Regions from separate parts of the Streptomyces sp. NPDC058240 genome, predicted to be linked through region 2. Evidence: riboswitches for the same ligand, from Rfam matches in the RefSeq annotation. Region 2 holds a riboswitch; each other region holds the start of a gene.
The links. A riboswitch is a leader RNA that binds a small molecule or an ion and turns the genes downstream of it on or off. The one in region 2 is predicted to bind cyclic di-AMP.
Positions count from the first base shown of each region.

Region 1: another riboswitch for cyclic di-AMP. It lies ahead of ACFVX4_RS38185 (peptidoglycan DD-metalloendopeptidase family protein); the one in region 2 lies ahead of ACFVX4_RS07625 (M23 family metallopeptidase).
Region 3: another riboswitch for cyclic di-AMP. It lies ahead of ACFVX4_RS13445 (transglycosylase family protein); the one in region 2 lies ahead of ACFVX4_RS07625 (M23 family metallopeptidase).
Region 4: another riboswitch for cyclic di-AMP. It lies ahead of ACFVX4_RS25510 (M23 family metallopeptidase); the one in region 2 lies ahead of ACFVX4_RS07625 (M23 family metallopeptidase).

Region 1 covers NZ_JBHVWT010000064.1:14,272-18,434, forward strand. Annotated here, with positions in the region: gene ACFVX4_RS38175 (STM4011 family radical SAM protein) at 1-361, shown strand, start outside; gene ACFVX4_RS38180 (SGNH/GDSL hydrolase family protein) at 411-1,256, opposite strand; gene ACFVX4_RS38185 (peptidoglycan DD-metalloendopeptidase family protein) at 1,446-2,366, opposite strand; cyclic di-AMP (ydaO/yuaA leader) riboswitch at 2,370-2,526, opposite strand; gene ACFVX4_RS38190 (alpha-galactosidase) at 2,823-4,163, opposite strand, start outside.
Region 2 covers NZ_JBHVWT010000002.1:515,609-519,771, forward strand. Annotated here, with positions in the region: gene ACFVX4_RS07620 (PP2C family protein-serine/threonine phosphatase) at 1-1,039, shown strand, start outside; cyclic di-AMP (ydaO/yuaA leader) riboswitch at 1,329-1,481, shown strand; gene ACFVX4_RS07625 (M23 family metallopeptidase) at 1,493-2,725, shown strand; gene ACFVX4_RS07630 (aldo/keto reductase) at 3,148-4,092, shown strand.
Region 3 covers NZ_JBHVWT010000005.1:307,073-311,235, reverse strand. Annotated here, with positions in the region: gene eno (phosphopyruvate hydratase) at 1-1,062, opposite strand, end outside; gene ACFVX4_RS13445 (transglycosylase family protein) at 1,349-2,116, opposite strand; cyclic di-AMP (ydaO/yuaA leader) riboswitch at 2,120-2,291, opposite strand; gene ACFVX4_RS13440 (transglycosylase family protein) at 2,592-3,554, opposite strand; gene ACFVX4_RS13435 (cytochrome P450) at 3,660-4,163, opposite strand, start outside.
Region 4 covers NZ_JBHVWT010000018.1:48,019-52,181, reverse strand. Annotated here, with positions in the region: gene ACFVX4_RS25520 (M16 family metallopeptidase) at 1-464, shown strand, start outside; gene ACFVX4_RS25515 (M16 family metallopeptidase) at 491-1,873, shown strand; cyclic di-AMP (ydaO/yuaA leader) riboswitch at 2,176-2,343, shown strand; gene ACFVX4_RS25510 (M23 family metallopeptidase) at 2,356-3,153, shown strand; gene ACFVX4_RS25505 (GntR family transcriptional regulator) at 3,379-4,092, shown strand.

The sequences.
Region 1 (4,163 bases), on a different contig from region 2:
GGAGGGCCATACCTACACGGACGAGGAGGCGGACCGCTGGACGGCCGTCGACCCGCTCTTCCCGTACAGCCGGCATCCGCACCGGTCGGCCGGGCTGCCCTGCCGGACCGGCGAGTCGGTCATCTCGGTGGACGGTGACGGCACCGTGCGGCGCTGCCATTTCGTACCGGCGGAGCTCGGCAATCTCTACGACGGGAGCTACCGGCGGGCCCTCGGTCCGCGCGCCTGTCCGCTGGCGGTCTGCGACTGCCACATCGGCTACGTGCACCTGGAGACGCTGCCGCTGTACGACGTCTTCGCGGGCGGTGTGCTGGAGCGCATACCGGCTGCTCCGCTGTCGTCGCTCGCCGGACCGGTCTGAGGTTCAGGCCGGTCCGGCGAGCGGCGGCAGCGCGGTCGCGGACATCTGTCTAGAGCGGCAGGAGGTCCGGCCGCTTCGCTTCGACGTGGTCGCCCGAGGACTCGCCGCGCAGCCGCCGGCCGATCCACGGAACCAGGTACTCCCGCGCCCAGTGGATGTCGTCGCGCCGTACTTCGAGGGTGCCGCGCTGTGCCTGCGGGGGCCATTCCTGGTCGGGGTCGGCCGGCACATCGATGCCGAGGACCTGGGCGGCGCGCAGCGCGACCCTGGTGTGTCCCTCGGCCGACAGATGGAGCCGGTCGTCGTCCCAGGCACGCCTGTCCTGGACGGACCGCAGCGACCACAGGTCGAGGACCGGGCAGTCGTAGCGGTCGGCGATGGCCCGTACATGGGCGGTGTACGTGGCGATCTTGCCGCGCAGATGGCGCAGCACGGGAACGCCACGGGTGTCGAAGCCGGTGGTGACCATGACCGTGCCGACCGCTTCGGTCAGCTCCGCGACCGCGCGCTCGAAGCGCTCGGCCACGTCGTCGGGGTCGGTGCCCGGCCGGATGATGTCGTTGCCGCCCGCGCAGAAGCTCACCAGGTCGGGTGCGAGCTCCTTGGCGCGCGGTACCTGCTCCTCGACGATCTGGTCGAGGAGGCGTCCGCGTACGGCGAGATTGGCGTACCTGAAATTCCCGTGCGCGGAACCTTCGGCGCCCGTCGCCGCATCGGGGTCCGGGAGCTGGTCCGCGAGGAGGACCGCGAATCGGTCCGCCCAGCCGACGAAGGTCCCGTCCGGGCCGGGGTCGCCGACTCCCTCGGTGAAGCTGTCGCCAATCGCCGCGTACGACCCGATGACGCCCTGTCGGTTGATGACGCCACGTTGATTTTTTCTCGAATCGTCTGCCACAAACGCTTATCCTGCACCGCCGAATGTGACCTACGCGACCGTAATATGGGGTTGACGGGTGGTGAGATAGACCACCCGGTCAGGTTTTGGTAAAGGGGGAATAAGCGGAAGGGGCGGTGCGCCGCCGCGCACCGCCCCTTCCGTGTTGCTCAGGTCATGCTTTGTTGCTCAGCTGCCCGGCCGTTCCGCTCAGACGTAGATGCCGTGCGAGGCCAGGAAGGCGATCGGGTCGATGTCCGAGCCGTACGCCGGGCCCGTGCGGACCTCGAAGTGCAGGTGCGGGCCGGTGGCGTTGCCGGTGGCGCCGGAGAGGCCGACCTGCTGACCGGCGCTCACGGCCTGGCCCACCGAGACGGAGAGGGAGGACAGGTGGCCGTACTGCGAGTAGTGGCCGTCGGTGTGTTTGATGACGACCTGGTTGCCGTACGCGCCGCCCCAGCCGGCGGCGACGACGGTGCCGGAGGTGATGGCCTTCACGCTGGTGCCGGTGGAGACGGGGAAGTCGATCCCGGTGTGGCTGCCGCTGGACCAGTTGGAGCCGGAGGCGCGGTAGTTGGTGGTGTGGTTGCCGGGGACCGGGTGGACGTAGCCGGAGCCGCTGCTCTGGGCGGCCGGGGCGGAGGCCGGGGCCTTGGACTGCGGGACGGCGGTCACGGACTTGGCCGGGGCGGACTTCTCCGCGGCCTTCGAGGGAGCCGAGAGCGCCTTCGACGGGAGGGACGAGCCGGTGCCGGCACCGGTGGGCGCGGCGTCGCCGGTCGCCTTGGCGCCGAGGGTCAGCTTCATGCCCGGGAAGATCAGGCTGGGGTCCTTGCCGACGACCTTGCGGTTGTCCTGGTACAGCTTCTCCCAGCCGCCCTTGATCTTGTGCTCGGCGGCGATCTTCGACAGGTAGTCGCCGGAGACGACGGAGTACGTCGTGGTGGCGGCCTGCTTCTGCGCGACCGGCTCGGCGTGCGTGGCGGCGGCCGGGGCGGCCTGGTCCGCGGCGTGGGCACCGGTGGCACCGAGCAGCGGCAGCGCGAGGACGGCGCCACCGGCGCCTGCCGCGGCGACGCCACGGGCGATGGGGCCGAACTTCGGACGGCGGTGCTTACCCGATATGGGCATGGCGTATTTCCTCTCCGGCGCCTGCGAGGTGAGCTGTCGGGTTCGGGCTGGAGATGCCCGGCCGCGCTGAGCGCGACTTCACCCCTAGCCGGCCGGATTTCTCCGGTCGGCGGCTTACCTGGTTCCCCCGCTCCTGCCACGCGATGAGTGGATGTGAATTCCGGGCGGCGGCAGGATTAGGCGGTCCGTCCGGATTGACGGTGACCGTAAGCGAGTCGGGACGACGAGAACAAGCCACAGGTTCCATGCCGAAATCCGCGCCGGGAAATCGGCGCGGAATTCCGGTCACACTCCGTGGATTAAGGATCTTGGCTTTCCGCGCCGCGTACGGAATGCCCAACTCGCCCGTCACCACACACCGTCACGGATATGATCCCGCTCACGAGGCGGCGATCATCTCCCGTACAAGCGGGCCATATTCAGACAAAGGCCCGCATTACGGACATGCCCTGTCCGTCACCCCCGCCGGAGCCTCAGCACCCGCGCGTCGAGATCGCCCCGAAGTCCGCTGTGCAGCCCCTGGTGCAGCAGTGCCGAACCGTGGTGCACGGCCCCCGTGTCCAGGCAGGTGTACGTCGCTTCGGGATCGAGCCCGCGCAGCCGCAGGGCCGGGGGCCGCTCCCCGTATCGCTGCGCCTCCAGCCACATCAGGACCACGGTCTCCACCCCGTGGACGTACTGGACCGCGCTGAGTCCGCCCCGCGGCTCGCGCAGCCGGTACAGCGCGCCGTGCTGCACGACCGGCCGGATCTCCTTGTAGAGCTCCACCCAGGTCCGCGCCTCGGCCAGCTCCTCCTCGCCCCATTCGGTGAGGTCCCCGCCGACCCCGAGCACACCGGCCATGGCACTCACGAAGCGGAAGCGCAGCGAGCTGACCCTGCCGTTGAGCTGGTGATTCGGGCTGTCGGTGACCCAGGCTGCCATCACCCGGGCCGGGTGGATGTGGCCGAAGCCCTCCTGGATGGCGAGACGGTCGAGCGGGTCAGTGTTGTCGGAGGTCCACACCTGGTCCGTACGGGACAGAATCCCCAGGTCGACCCGGCCGCCGCCGCCCGAGCAGGACTCGAACGCGACCGTGGGATGCGCGGCCCTGAGCCGGTCGATCAGCGCATACAGGCCGTTCACGTGCTCGATCCAGAGCTTCTGCGGGTACTCCTCGCCCGGCCAGCCAGCATCGGTGAAGCAGCGATTGAAATCCCATTTCACATAATCGACGGGCGTGCCGGAGAGCAGCGTGTCCAGCTGCTCCCAGAGATATGCCTGCACATCGGGGCGGGCCAGATTGAGCACCAGCTGGTTGCGGTACTCCGTCCGCGCCCGGCCGGGGAAGTGCTGCACCCAGTCGGGGTGCGCGCGATAGAGCTCACTGTCGGCGTTGACCATTTCCGGTTCGACCCAGATGCCGAACTGCATGCCGAGCCCGTGCACTTCGTCGGCGAGCGGCTTCAGCCCGCCGGGGAAGCGGTCCGGATTCGGCGTCCAGTCGCCGAGCCCGGCCCGGTCACTGGTCCGCTGCCCGAACCACGCGTCGTCCACCACGAACAGCTCGACGCCCATCGCGGCGGCGCGCTCTGCGAGAGCGCGCTGCTGGTCCAGCGAGACGTCGAAACCCGTCGCCTCCCAGGAGTTGTAGAGCACCGGCCGCGGGTTCTCCGCGTCCGGAATCACATGGGCCAGCTGCCAGGCATGCCAGGCGCGGCTGGCCCCGCCGAACCCCTGCCCGCTCCACAGACCGGCGAATACGGGCGTGGTGTACGACTCCCCCGGTGCGAGCCGCAGCAGCCCGGAGTCGTCGTA
Region 2 (4,163 bases):
GCCGACCTTCACCGCGATTCCGTTGTTCGTGGCCGCTCCGCTGATCGCCGCCCCGTTCTTCTCGCTGGCCAGCACCATCCGCACCGGTATCGCCTCGATGCTGGCCGTCATCGCACTGCGGCTGTTCAGCAATACGTTGCCGCAGGCCGTGCCGCTGATCGAGCTGCTCACCCTGGCCACCGTCTCCGTCCTCGCGGTCGTGATCAACGGGGTCGTGCGGCGCAGCAACGAGCAGCTGGCCTCCGCGCGGTTCGTCGCGGAGACGGCCATGCGCGCGGTGCTGCCGCAGCCGGCCGACCGGACCGGCGGACTGCAGGTCGCGGCGCGGTACGAGGCGGCGCAGGCGGACGAGTTCGTCGGCGGCGACCTGTTCGCCGTTTCGGACACCCCGTGGGGGGTGCGGTTGGTGGTCGGGGACGTACGGGGCAAGGGGCTCGACGCCGTGGAGACGGTGGCGGTGGTCATCGGGGCGTTCCGCGAGGCGGCTGAGCAGGAGTCCTCGCTGGAAGGGGTGGCGAGGCGGCTGGAGCGGGCGCTGGCCCGGGAGGAGGCGCGACGGGGCGGGCTCGATGTGCTGGAGGGCTTCATCACCGCCGTGCTGGCCGAGATCCCGTCCGGGCTGTCCCGGGTGCGGATCGTCAACCGCGGTCACCCCGAGCCGATCCTGCTGCACCCGGACGGGGCGCTGGAGGTGCTGAAGCCCTCCGTGCCCGCGCTGCCGCTCGGCATGGGCCTGGGGGTATGGCCGGAGCGGACGGACGAGTGGGATCTGCCGGCCGGGACGACCCTGCTCCTCTACACGGACGGCCTCTCCGAGGCGCGGAACGCCGATGGGGTCTTCTACGACCCGGCGGCCCGGTTGCGCGGGCGGATCTTTCCGGGGCCCGAGGAGCTGCTGTCCGCGCTGACCGATGACGTGCGGCTGTACACGGGCGGCGAGACGACCGACGACATGGCGTTGCTCGCGGTCGTACGTCCCGCGGAGGGGCAGCCGGACCGGCGGAGGACCGTGCGGATCGTTGGCGCGGAGACCACGTGAGGGGCGGAACGCGAGGCGTGAGGGGACGGGACGGGCGATGCGAGGGGCGGAACGCGCGATGCCACCGTGCGTAATCGAAAGGCGCCACTCCGCATAACATTTGACGCAACGTCAGAATCGGGGTAGTGGCTGAGGGGCGGTCAACTCGTCCGATTCCACCCGGCTATGTCCCGTAAAGTCCAGGCCAAAGACGTGAACGATCAGTGGGAACAGCTTGGAATACGGCCCCGGTGTCTATTAACGTTCGATAACGCAGCGCGGTCGTCCCAGCCGTCATCAATGGCGGCACCGTGCGCGAGCGCCGAATTCCGCAAGGGAACCGGGGAACCACCTACATGGGGTGAATCGGACACCTGTGTCTCGTGAGAGACGGAGGGGTCCGTAGGAGACCTTCCTGCTCCGAACCCGTCAGCTAACCCGGTAGGCGAGAAGGAAGGAAAGGAGTGCGCCCCCGTGGCGTCCAACAAGCCTGCCCCCGAGGCCCCGTCCCGGTTCAATCCCGACTACGGCACCGGTTACGGCGCCGACTTCGGCCCCCGGCCGGACTCCGGCCACGGCGCCGATTTCGCACCCACCGGGACGGCGACGGCGTTCGGAACCGACTACGGCACCGAGCCGGGCGGCGACTTCACCGGTGAGTTCGGCAGCGACTTCCGCGCCGACCTCCGTGCCGACTTCCGCGCCGACGGCAACGACGTTGAGTCCGAACGCGGTTGGGACGAGTGGAACCCCACCGAGGAGTCCGTCCGCCCGGTACGCGGCAGGCACCGCGTCGCCAAGCAGCGCAACGGACTCGCCCGCAGCTCCACGGTGCTGGGTGTCGGCGTCATAGCGGCGGTCGGCGCGGGCGGCATGGCCACCGCGCAGGGCAAGCCGCCGGTCTCCATCTCCGTGCCCGACGCCATCTCGGACAACCTCCCCGACGCCAAGTCCCTTCCCGGCGTGGGCTCCCTGTTCTCCGGCGAGTCCGAGGCGGACAAGGCCGAGATCGCAGCCGCTTCCGCCCCGCTCACCACCGCCGGCCTCACCACCGCCGAGGCCGAGCAGGGCACGACGGACGCCGGCGAGGCGCTCCGCGCCCGCATCCTCCAGCAGGCCGAGCAGCAGCAGGACGCCGCCGCCGCCGAGGCCAAGGCGACCCAGGAGAAGGAAGCCGCGGAGAAGGCCGCCGCCGAGGCCAAGAAGCAGCAGGACGAGGCCAAGGCCAAGGCCGCCGCCGAGAAGAAGAAGGCGGAGGAAGAGGCCAAGAAGAAGGCGGAGGCCCTGCGGCTCGCCAAGCTCGCCGCCAGCTACGCCATCCCGACCTCCTCGTACACGATCACCTCGACCTTCGGCGAAGCCGGCTCGATGTGGTCCTCCGGCTACCACACCGGCCTCGACTTCGCGGCCCCGACCGGCACCCCGATCAAGGCCATCCACAGCGGCACGGTCAAGTCGGCCGGCTGGTCCGGTGCGTACGGCTACCGCACGGTGCTGGAGCTCGACGACGGTACGGAGCTGTGGTTCTGCCACCAGTCCTCGATCGGCGTCGGTGTCGGCCAGAAGGTCAGCACCGGTGAGACGATCGGCCGGGTCGGCGCGACCGGCAACGTGACCGGGCCGCACCTCCACCTGGAGGTCCACACCGCCGGCGGTTCGGGCATCGACCCGATGGCCTGGCTCCGGGACAAGGGCCTCAACCCCTGAGAGGCTGTCGGGTGACCTCGGACCGGGCGGCCACGCCCTGGCACGCACGCTTCCCGCGTTGTCGTCGTCGACGACGCTCCGCGTCGCCTCCCTCCTCCGCCTTGGGATCGCACGCACCAGACCGCGTCCGCTTTTCCGATCCGAGGTCACCCGAAAGCCTCTGAGGCGACGCCCGCCCCGATGAACCCCGGCAGCCCTGACGCTCACCCCCCGACGTCAGGGCTGCCGGTCTGTTGTGAGCAGTGCGGGAATGTCCTGCGAGTGGTGCGGGAACCCGTTGCGAGCAGTGCGGGGACCTCTTGCGGGGGCCTCCTGCGACCGGTCCGGAATCCGTTGTGAGTGGTGCGGGGATCGGTCACGACCGGCCCGGAGAACGGCGAGCACCCGGAATAGCGGACCCGCCGGAATTCGTTGTTCCACTCATGACTTCTCTTCGTAAGCTGGGCTCCTCCGACCTTCAGGTCTTCCCGCTCGCCCTCGGCGGCAACGTCTTCGGCTGGACCGCGGACGAGGCGCAGTCGTTCGCCGTGCTGGACGCGTACGTCGCGGCCGGAGGCAACTTCATCGACACCGCCGACGGCTACTCCGCCTGGGTGCCGGGCAACGAGGGCGGGGAGTCGGAGACGGTCATCGGCAAGTGGCTCGCCGGCCGCTCCGACCGCGCCGAGATCGTCGTCGCAACCAAGGTCTCCACCCACCCCTCGTACCGGGGGCTCGCGCCCGCCAACATCAAGGCCGCGGCCGAGGCGTCGCTGCGTCGGCTCGGCACCGACCACATCGACCTCTACTACACGCACTTCGACGACGAGACCGTCCCGGTCGAGGAGATCATCACCGCCCTCGACCAGCTGGTGAAGGAGGGCAAGGTCCGGGAGATCGCCGCCTCCAACATCAGCCCCGAGCGGCTCCAGGCCTCCCTGGACTTCTCCGAGCGCGAGGGGCTGGCCCGCTACGTGGCCCTGCAGCCGCACTACAACCTGGTCTCCCGCGACACCTACGAGGGCGAGCTCCAGGACACGGCCGCCCGTGCCGGGCTCGCCGCCGTGCCGTACTTCGCCCTGGCCTCCGGCTTCCTCACCGGCAAGTACCGTCCGGGCGCCACGGTGGAGAGCGCGCGGGCCGAGAGCGTCAGCCAGTACCGGGACTCGGAGCGGGGCCAGAAGGTCCTGGCCGCGCTGGACAAGGTCGCTCAGGAGCACGATGCCCAGATCGCGACAGTCGCGCTGGCCTGGCTCGCGTCCCGCCCGACCGTGGCCGCGCCGATCGCCTCGGCCCGTACGGTCGAGCAGCTGCCCGCGTTGGTGGCCGTCGCGGACCTCTCGCTGACCGAGCAGCAGCTGGCCGAACTTACCGAGGCATCCGCCTGACACACGCACCGACCGCACCGCACCGCTCCCGAGCGTGCGGAGGCTCATGTTGCATGACGAATGCCCCAGGA
Region 3 (4,163 bases), on a different contig from region 2:
GCGCTGGGCCAGCTCGACGGCGTCCAGGGTCTCGGTCAGCGAGCCGATCTGGTTGACCTTGACGAGCAGGGCGTTGGCGGAGCCCTCCTCGATGCCGCGGGCCAGGCGCTCCGGGTTGGTGACGAAGAGGTCGTCGCCGACGATCTGCACCTTGGCGCCGAGCTTGTCGGTGATGACCTTCCAGCCGGCCCAGTCGTCCTCGTACAGCGGGTCCTCGATGGAGACCAGCGGGTACGCGGAGACGAGCTCCTCGTAGTACTCGGTCATCTCGGCGGCCGAGCGGGACTTGCCCTCGAACTCGTACTTGCCGTCCTTGTAGAACTCGGACGCGGCGACGTCGAGCGCGAGCGCGATGTCCTTGCCGGGGGCGTAGCCGGCTTCCTTGATGGCCTCGACGATGAGGTCGAGGGCGGCGCGGTTGGACTCCAGGTTCGGCGCGAAGCCGCCCTCGTCGCCGAGACCGGTCGAAAGACCCTTGGTCTTCAGTACCTTCTTCAGCGTGTGATAGACCTCGGCACCCCAGCGCAGCGCCTCGGAGAAGGACTCCGCGCCGATCGGCGCGATCATGAACTCCTGGATGTCCACGTTGGAGTCGGCGTGCGAACCGCCGTTGAGGATGTTCATCATCGGAACGGGCAGCAGGTGCGCGTTCGGGCCGCCGAGGTAGCGGAACAGCGGCAGGTCCGAGGCCTCGGAGGCGGCGTGGGCGACGGCCAGCGAGACGCCGAGGATGGCGTTGGCGCCGAGCGAGCCCTTGTTCTCGGTGGCGTCCAGGTCGAACATCGCCTGGTCGATCAGCCGCTGCTCGGTGGCGTCGTAGCCGACGAGCTCCGGGCCGATCTGCTCGATCACGGCGAGGACGGCCTTCTCGACGCCCTTGCCCTGGTAGCGGTTGGGGTCACCGTCGCGAAGCTCGATGGCCTCGAACGCACCGGTGGAGGCGCCGGACGGAACGGCAGCACGGCCCGTGCTGCCGTCGTCGAGGCCGACCTCTACCTCGACCGTGGGGTTTCCGCGGGAGTCGAGGATTTCCCGGGCTACGACGACGTCGATGGACGGCACGAGGCATCTCCTTCTGGGATATGACGCTGGTTGTGCAGGGTCGCTTTGGCCTTGCGACAAGAGCCTAACCGGCCCGGCCCGCTGAGCCCGACGACCGCCCGACCCCTGGGACGAAAAAGGACCCGAGGGCGCACATTGGCGGGCAAACAGGCAGAAATTTACTGGCCAGTAACTACAACACTTGAACGGTCCGGCGCTCCCCCGAGCACAGACGGCCGAACCCCGGCCCGGCGCGTACGGGGGAATGCGCGCCGGGCCGGGGTGCTCGGGGAGGAGAGAGCCTCGACTACTTCGTCAGGTGCAGCTGCTGACCCGGGTAGATCAGGTCGGCGTTCTTGACGATGTCCTTGTTCAGCTCGAACAGCTGCTGCCAGCCGCCCTCGACCTTGTGGTCGGCCGCGATCTTGCTGAGGGAGTCGCCGGAGACGACCTTGTACTCGCCGTCGCCCTTCTTGACCTTCTCGCCGGTCGGGGTGGTGACGGTCTTCTTCGACTCGGCCTGCGGGGCGGCGGAGCGCTCCGAGCGGGAGGCGGCGGGGGCCTCGGTGCGCTCGCTCTGCCTCGGCTGGGCCGACTGCGACTGCTGCTTCGGGGCGGCCGGGGCGCTCTGCTGCTCGGAGGCGCCGGAGCTCGCGGTGGAGTTCGAGGAGGAGCCGGTGCTGACGCCCGGGTCGACACCGTCGTTGGTCAGGTTGCCGGCGCCGGCGCAGGACCAGGCACCCGGGCCCTGCATGTCGAGGAGCTTCTCGGCGGTGGCGATCTGCTGGGCCTTGGTGGCCAGGTCGGCACGGGCGGCGTACTGCGTACCGCCGGCGGCGGCCCAGCTGGACTGCGAGAACTGCAGACCGCCGTAGTAGCCGTTGCCGGTGTTGATGGACCAGTTGCCGCCGGACTCGCACTGGGCGACGGCGTCCCAGGTGGCGACGGAGGCGGCGGAGGCGCTGGTCGCACCCATCAGGGGCACGGCGACGGCGGCACCGGCGACACCGGCGAGCGTGGCGATACGGACGGCCTTGGACGGGCGGCGGTGCTTGCCCTTGCTGGAAAGCAGCATGGAACTTCTCCTCACCGACGCCTACGAGGTGAGCTGTCGGGTTCGGGCCAAGTGAGTTGCCCGGTCGCACGTCCTAGCACGCGACTTCACCCCAAGCCGGTCCTGATGCGTCTTTCGACGATCGGGCCCGGCGCTTACCTGGGTCCCCCGCTCCTGCCTACGGCGCTTTACGCGTCTGTTCCCTTCGACCGACGGCAGGATTCGGCGTGACGGTCGACGGGGCCCGCGGTGCGAGCGGTTCCGACCGTAAACATACGCAACCCTCACATTCAAAGATGGACACATCGGACAATCAACCCGTACTTGCATCTGAAGAACCGTCGTTTCCGCAGGTGGGACGTGATGCGGAAGGGCCTCCCAGGCGCGACACGCCAGTTGACGCAAAGAGACCCATGTCTCACTTACGCATAAGCGGACATAGGTCCCTGAACTACCCCGATTTTTGAGGTGCTTTTAGTCGATTATCAGACTGCTCTCACTGGGCCTTCACATCGAGATCGAGGCTCTGGCCAGGGAGGATGAGGTCCGGGTCGGAGCCGACGGCACCCTTATTGGCCTCATAGAGCGCGGGCCAGCCTCCGGGAACCTTCTGTGCATCAGCAATCGACCAGAGGTTGTCGCCGGGCCGGACGGTGTACGCGCCGTCAGCCGCCGGCTCGGCCGTGTCGCGCGCGCCGTTGCCGCCACGGGAGGCGTGGCGGCCCGACTCACGGCCGCCGCCGTCCGTGTCGCGACTCCCCGCGGTGGCCGGCGCGCCGCGGTGCTTGCCACCCGCATCACTGGACGAGTCGGGTGAATCGGACGTGTCACGGGGCGCACCGGAGGACGCTCCGGGAGACGGAGTGGTCGAAGCCGAGGGCTTCGGGGACGGCGAGGCCTTCCTTGACGGCTTGTCGGCCCCGTCCGAGCCGTCCGCACCGTCCACGGCGTCCGAGCCGTCCGAGGCGCTCCCGGACGGCGTGGCGTCGTCGGACGGGTCCGCCGACGCGTCGTCAGCCGGCTTCGCGCTCCCGGTCGGGTCGTCGGCGGGAACGGAGCCCGGGTCGACCCCCGGCGGCGTCCCGTCCACCGCGAGGCCGGAGATGACCGCACAGCTGGGCCAGGCCCGCGGGCCCCGGTCATCCAGGACCTTCTCGGCCACCTCTATCTGCTGCGCCCGGCTGGCGAGGTCCGCGCGCTCCGCGTACGCCTCACCGCCGTACGCCTTCCAGGTCTCCGGCGAGAACTGCAGGCCGCCGTAGTAGCCGTTCCCGAAGTCCGCACTCCACGCGCCGCCGCTCTCGCACTCGGCCACCCGGTCCCAGGTCGTGGCGTCGGCCGCGTGCGCACCGGACGCGCCGAGCAGCGGGATGGCGATCGCCGATCCGGTCACGCCCGCGGCGACGACGATGGCGGGTGCCTGACGGGGGCGACGGTGTCTGCCGTTCGCGGAGCCCATGGGGTTGCCTTCCGTGTGACTGACATGTGACTGGTGAGTCGAACGGTGAACCTAGCGGGACTCGAACGCGCGTCACAAGTCGATGCAGCGCAGATCACGCGAAAGTCACAGAACTGACGGAGTGTCACTTCTGGTGGTCGCGGGCCCCGGCGTGAACTCCACGGGGAGCGTGCGAAGTCCACGCATGATGAGCCCGCCACGCCACCGCAAATCGGTAGGTTCCACCGCAAGTCGCAGGTCCGGAAGGCGGTTCAGAAGCGTGGCGAGCGCGGTCTGTCCCTCCAGCCGGGCGAGCGGCGCTCCCAGGCAGTAGTGGATGCCGTGCCCGTATCCGAGGTGCTGATTGTCACGCCGTGCGAGGTCGAGCGTGTCGGGGTCCTCGAAGCGCTCCGGGTCGCGGTCGGCCGCGGCGAGCACCACGAGCACGGGGTCCCCGGCCTCGATGTCCTGCCCGCCGAGCGTCAGCGCTTCGGTGGCGAACCGCCAGGTGGCCAGCTCCACCGGGCCGTCGTACCGCAGCAGTTCCTCGATCCCGGTCTCCAGCAGCCCGCTCTCCCCCGAGTCGAGCGAGTGCTGGAGCCGTTCGCGCTGCCCCGGGTTGCGCAGCAG
Region 4 (4,163 bases), on a different contig from region 2:
TGGCGGCCGGGTTCGGGCTGCTGCGGCTGGCCGGTGCGCCGTCGCTCGGCTGGCTGGACGTCAAGACGTCCGGCGGCGTCGAGGTGCCGCAGATCGAGACCGCGGTCGACGAGGAGCTCGCCCGGTTCGCCGCCGAGGGCCCCACGGCCGAGGAAATGGAGCGCGCGCAGGCCCAGTTGGAGCGCGAATGGCTGGACCGGCTCGGCACGGTCGCCGGCCGTGCCGACGAACTGTGCCGGTTCGCCGTGCTGTTCGGCGACCCGCAGCTCGCCCTGACCGCCGTGCAGCGGGTGCTCGACGTCACCGCGGAGGAGGTCCAGGCCGCCGCCAAGGCCCAGCTGCGCCCCGACAACCGCGCGGTGCTGGTCTACGAGCCGGTCGAATCGACCGAGCCCGCGGACGCAGCGGACACCGACGAGACCGACGCCGACGACACCGACGCGCACGAAGGAGCGGACAAGTGACCGACGCTGCCGCGACTGGAGTTTCGATGCAGTACCACCCGCAGCCGGCCCCCGGCGTCGCCCGCCCCTGGGCCTTCCCCGCGCCGGAGCGCGGCGCCCTGCCCAACGGCCTCACGGTGCTGCGCTGCCACCGCCCCGGTCAGCAGGTCGTGGCGGTCGAGATCTTCCTCGACGCCCCGCTGGACGCCGAGCCCGAGGGCCTCGACGGTGTGGCCACGATCATGTCGCGGGCGCTGTCGGAGGGCACGGACAAGCACACCGCGGAGGAGTTCGCCGCCGAGCTGGAGCGCTGCGGCGCCACCCTCGACGCGCACGCCGACCACCCCGGCCTCCGCGTCTCCCTGGAGGTCCCGGCCTCCCGGCTGGCCAAGGCGCTCGCACTGGTCGCCGAGGCGCTGCGGGCGCCCGCCTTCGCCGACAGCGAGATCGAGCGGCTGGTACGCAACCGGCTCGACGAGATCCCGCACGAGCAGGCCAACCCGGCCCGGCGCGCCGCCAAGCAGCTCTCCAAGGAGCTCTTCCCGGCCGCGGCACGCATGTCGCGCCCGCGCCAGGGCACCGAGGAGACGGTGGAGCGGATCGACTCGGCTGCCGTGCGTGCCTTTTTCGACGCCCACGTCCGGCCGTCCGCGGCGACCGCCGTGGTCGTGGGCGACCTCACCGGCATCGACCTGGACGCCCTGCTCGCCGACACCCTCGGCGACTGGTCGGGAGAGGCCGCCGAGCCCCGTCCCGCCCCGCCGATCACCGCCGACGACACCGGGCGGGTGGTGATCGTCGACCGTCCGGGCGCAGTGCAGACACAGCTGCTGATCGGCCGGATCGGCGCCGACCGGCATGACAGCGTGTGGCCGGCCCAGGTGCTCGGTACGTACTGCCTGGGCGGCACACTCACCTCCCGTCTCGACCGTGTGCTGCGCGAGGAGAAGGGCTACACGTACGGCGTACGGGCCTTCGCCCAGGTGCTGCGGTCGTCGGCCCCGGACTCCGCCTCGGGCGCGACCGGGGCCGCGATGCTGGCCATCAGCGGCTCCGTGGACACGGAGTCCACCGAACCGGCGCTCAAGGACCTGTGGACGGTCCTGCGGACGCTGGCGGCCGAGGGCCTGACCGACGAGGAGCGCGAGACGGCGGTGCAGAACCTCGTGGGTGTCGCGCCCCTGAAGTTCGAGACGGCGGCCTCCGTCGCGGGCACCCTCGCCGACCAGGTGGAGCAGCACCTCCCCGACGACTACCAGGCGCAGCTGTACGCCCGGCTCGCGGAGACCGGCACGGTCGAGGCGACGGCGGCGGTCGTCAGCGCCTTCCCGGGTGACCGGCTGGTCACGATCCTCGTCGGCGACGCGGCACGGATCGAGGAGCCCGTCCGGGCTCTGGGCATCGGAGAAGTGTCGGTGGTCACCGGCTGACGACCGCCCGCCGGACGGCCGACCCGGTGGTCACCGGCTGCCGGATCGGCCGCCCCGCCGTGGCCGCCCTGTCGGACGGCCAGTCCGGCTATCCGGTATATCGCCACATATCGAGACAAAGGGAAGGCTCTGGCGAGCAAGTTCTCGCCGGAGCCTTCCCTTTTGTCCGTTCTGATGGGGAGGTTGCCTGTCTGCCCTGTGGGATGCGCTACAAAACGTCCTGTCCGTTTGGTGAATGAAAGCGACCCCGCTTAGCGTCGGCTCGGCTGTCCGTCACTCGTATGCCGCATCCGCGACGTACCGGACAGTCATCGCCGAGTCCCCGTCAGGCGCGAGCCTGGGGAGCCGGGGACCCACGTAGTCCCTGGGGTGAATCGGATGCCTGAGCCTCGATGGGGCCGGGGCGTCCGTAGGAGACCTTCCTGCTCCGAACCCGTCAGCTAACCCGGTAGGCGAGAAGGAAGGAAAGGATCAGCCACTTCATGGCGTTCACCCGTGCCACCGGGAAGCACCGTGCCCCGAGTCGACTGACGCGCAGGAGCGCGAAGGTCGTCGGCGTCGCGGCTCTGGCCACCACCGGCGTCATCGGCGGCATGGCCGCTCCGGCCCTCGCCGCCGACTCCGAGGCCCTCTCCGCGAGCGACACCGGCCTCAACCAGGTCATCGCCATCGACAAGACCCTCGCCGACCGGATCGACGCTCAGGCCGACGCGCAGCAGCACCAGGCCGACGTCGCGGCGAAGGCGAAGGCGGAGGCCCAGCGGAAGGCCGAGGCCAAGAAGAAGGCCGAGGCCGAGGCCGACGCGAAGCGCGCCGCCGAGGCCCGTGCCGAGAAGGCACGCGCCGCCCGGTCCGCCGAGCGCACCCGGCTGGGCTCCTTCCAGCTCCCGGTCGCCGGTTCGTACGTCACCACCGGTTACAAGTCCAGCGGCTCGCTCTGGTCCTCCGGCAGCCACTCGGGCATCGACTTCCACGCCGCGTCCGGCAGCTCCGTCGTCGCCGTCGGCGCCGGTACGGTCGTCGAGGCCGGCTGGGGCGGCGCGTACGGCAACAACATCGTGCTCCGGATGACGGACGGCACGTACACGCAGTACGGCCACCTCTCCTCGATCGGCGTCTCCGTCGGCCAGAGCGTCGGCGCGGGCCAGCAGATCGGCCTCTCCGGCTCGACCGGCAACTCCACCGGGCCGCACCTCCACTTCGAGGCCCGGACGACGCCGTCGTACGGCTCCGACATGGACCCGGTCGCGTATCTGCGCGCCCACGGCGTCAGCGTCTGACCGACGCCCCACCGCAGCACCTCGTCGAAGGCCCCGGCAGCATGCCGGGGCCTTCGGCATGCCCGCCGTGTGCCCGCGGACGCCGACCGTCCGTCGAACCGCCCCGTGGCCAAAAGATATTCATGAATTTCTGCCCGGCGTCGGAAATGCGACCGCATTGCAATAGAGTCGCAGAACAGGCGTCGGCCGACCGCGTTTCGCGGGGATTAAGGCGGAGGTTCGGACATGCGCATTCCGGCGCATTCGGTATGTACGGCAATCCGTGACGACATCGTCTCCGGTGTCTTCGAACGCGGCAGCCGTCTCACGGAGGAGTTGCTGGCACGCCGTTACGGGGTCTCCCGTGTCCCGGTACGGGAAGCGCTGCGCACTTTGGAGTCCGAGGGCTTCGTGGTCACCCGCCGGCACGCGGGTGCCTGCGTCGCCGAGCCCACCGAGCTGGAGGCGGCCGACCTGTTGGAGGCCCGGATGCTGCTGGAGCCGCTGGGCGCCGCACGCGCCGCGCAACGCCGCACCGAGGCGCACCTCAAGGTGCTGCGCGGTCTCGTGCGGCTCGGCCAGGACCGGGCCAGGCGGGGCGAGAGCGGGGATCTGCGCTCGCTGGGCGGCTGGTTCCACGAGACGCTGGCGCAGGCCTCCGGCAGCCCCGGCCTGATCGCGCTGCTCACCCAGCTGCGACACAAGATCGCCTGGATGTACGCGGTCGAGCAGCCGGCCAGGCCGGTGGATTCCTGGGCCGAGCACGGTGCCATCGTGGACGCGGTGGCGCGCGGCGACGCGGAACGGGCCAGGGCGCTGGCCGCCCATCACGCGGAACGGGCCGCCGCCGCGCACCGGCTGCGCCGGACCGACCGGCCGGGCCGGCGGCCCGCCGCTCCCCGCACTGGGCGCGTGAGGACCTCGCAACATTCCGTAAACACCGCAGGCGTCCGGCATTAACAATTACGCCGTATACAAAGAGGCGTGATTTCGCGGGGCCATTTCGTCCTGCCTGAAATTGGCGTGCCGGA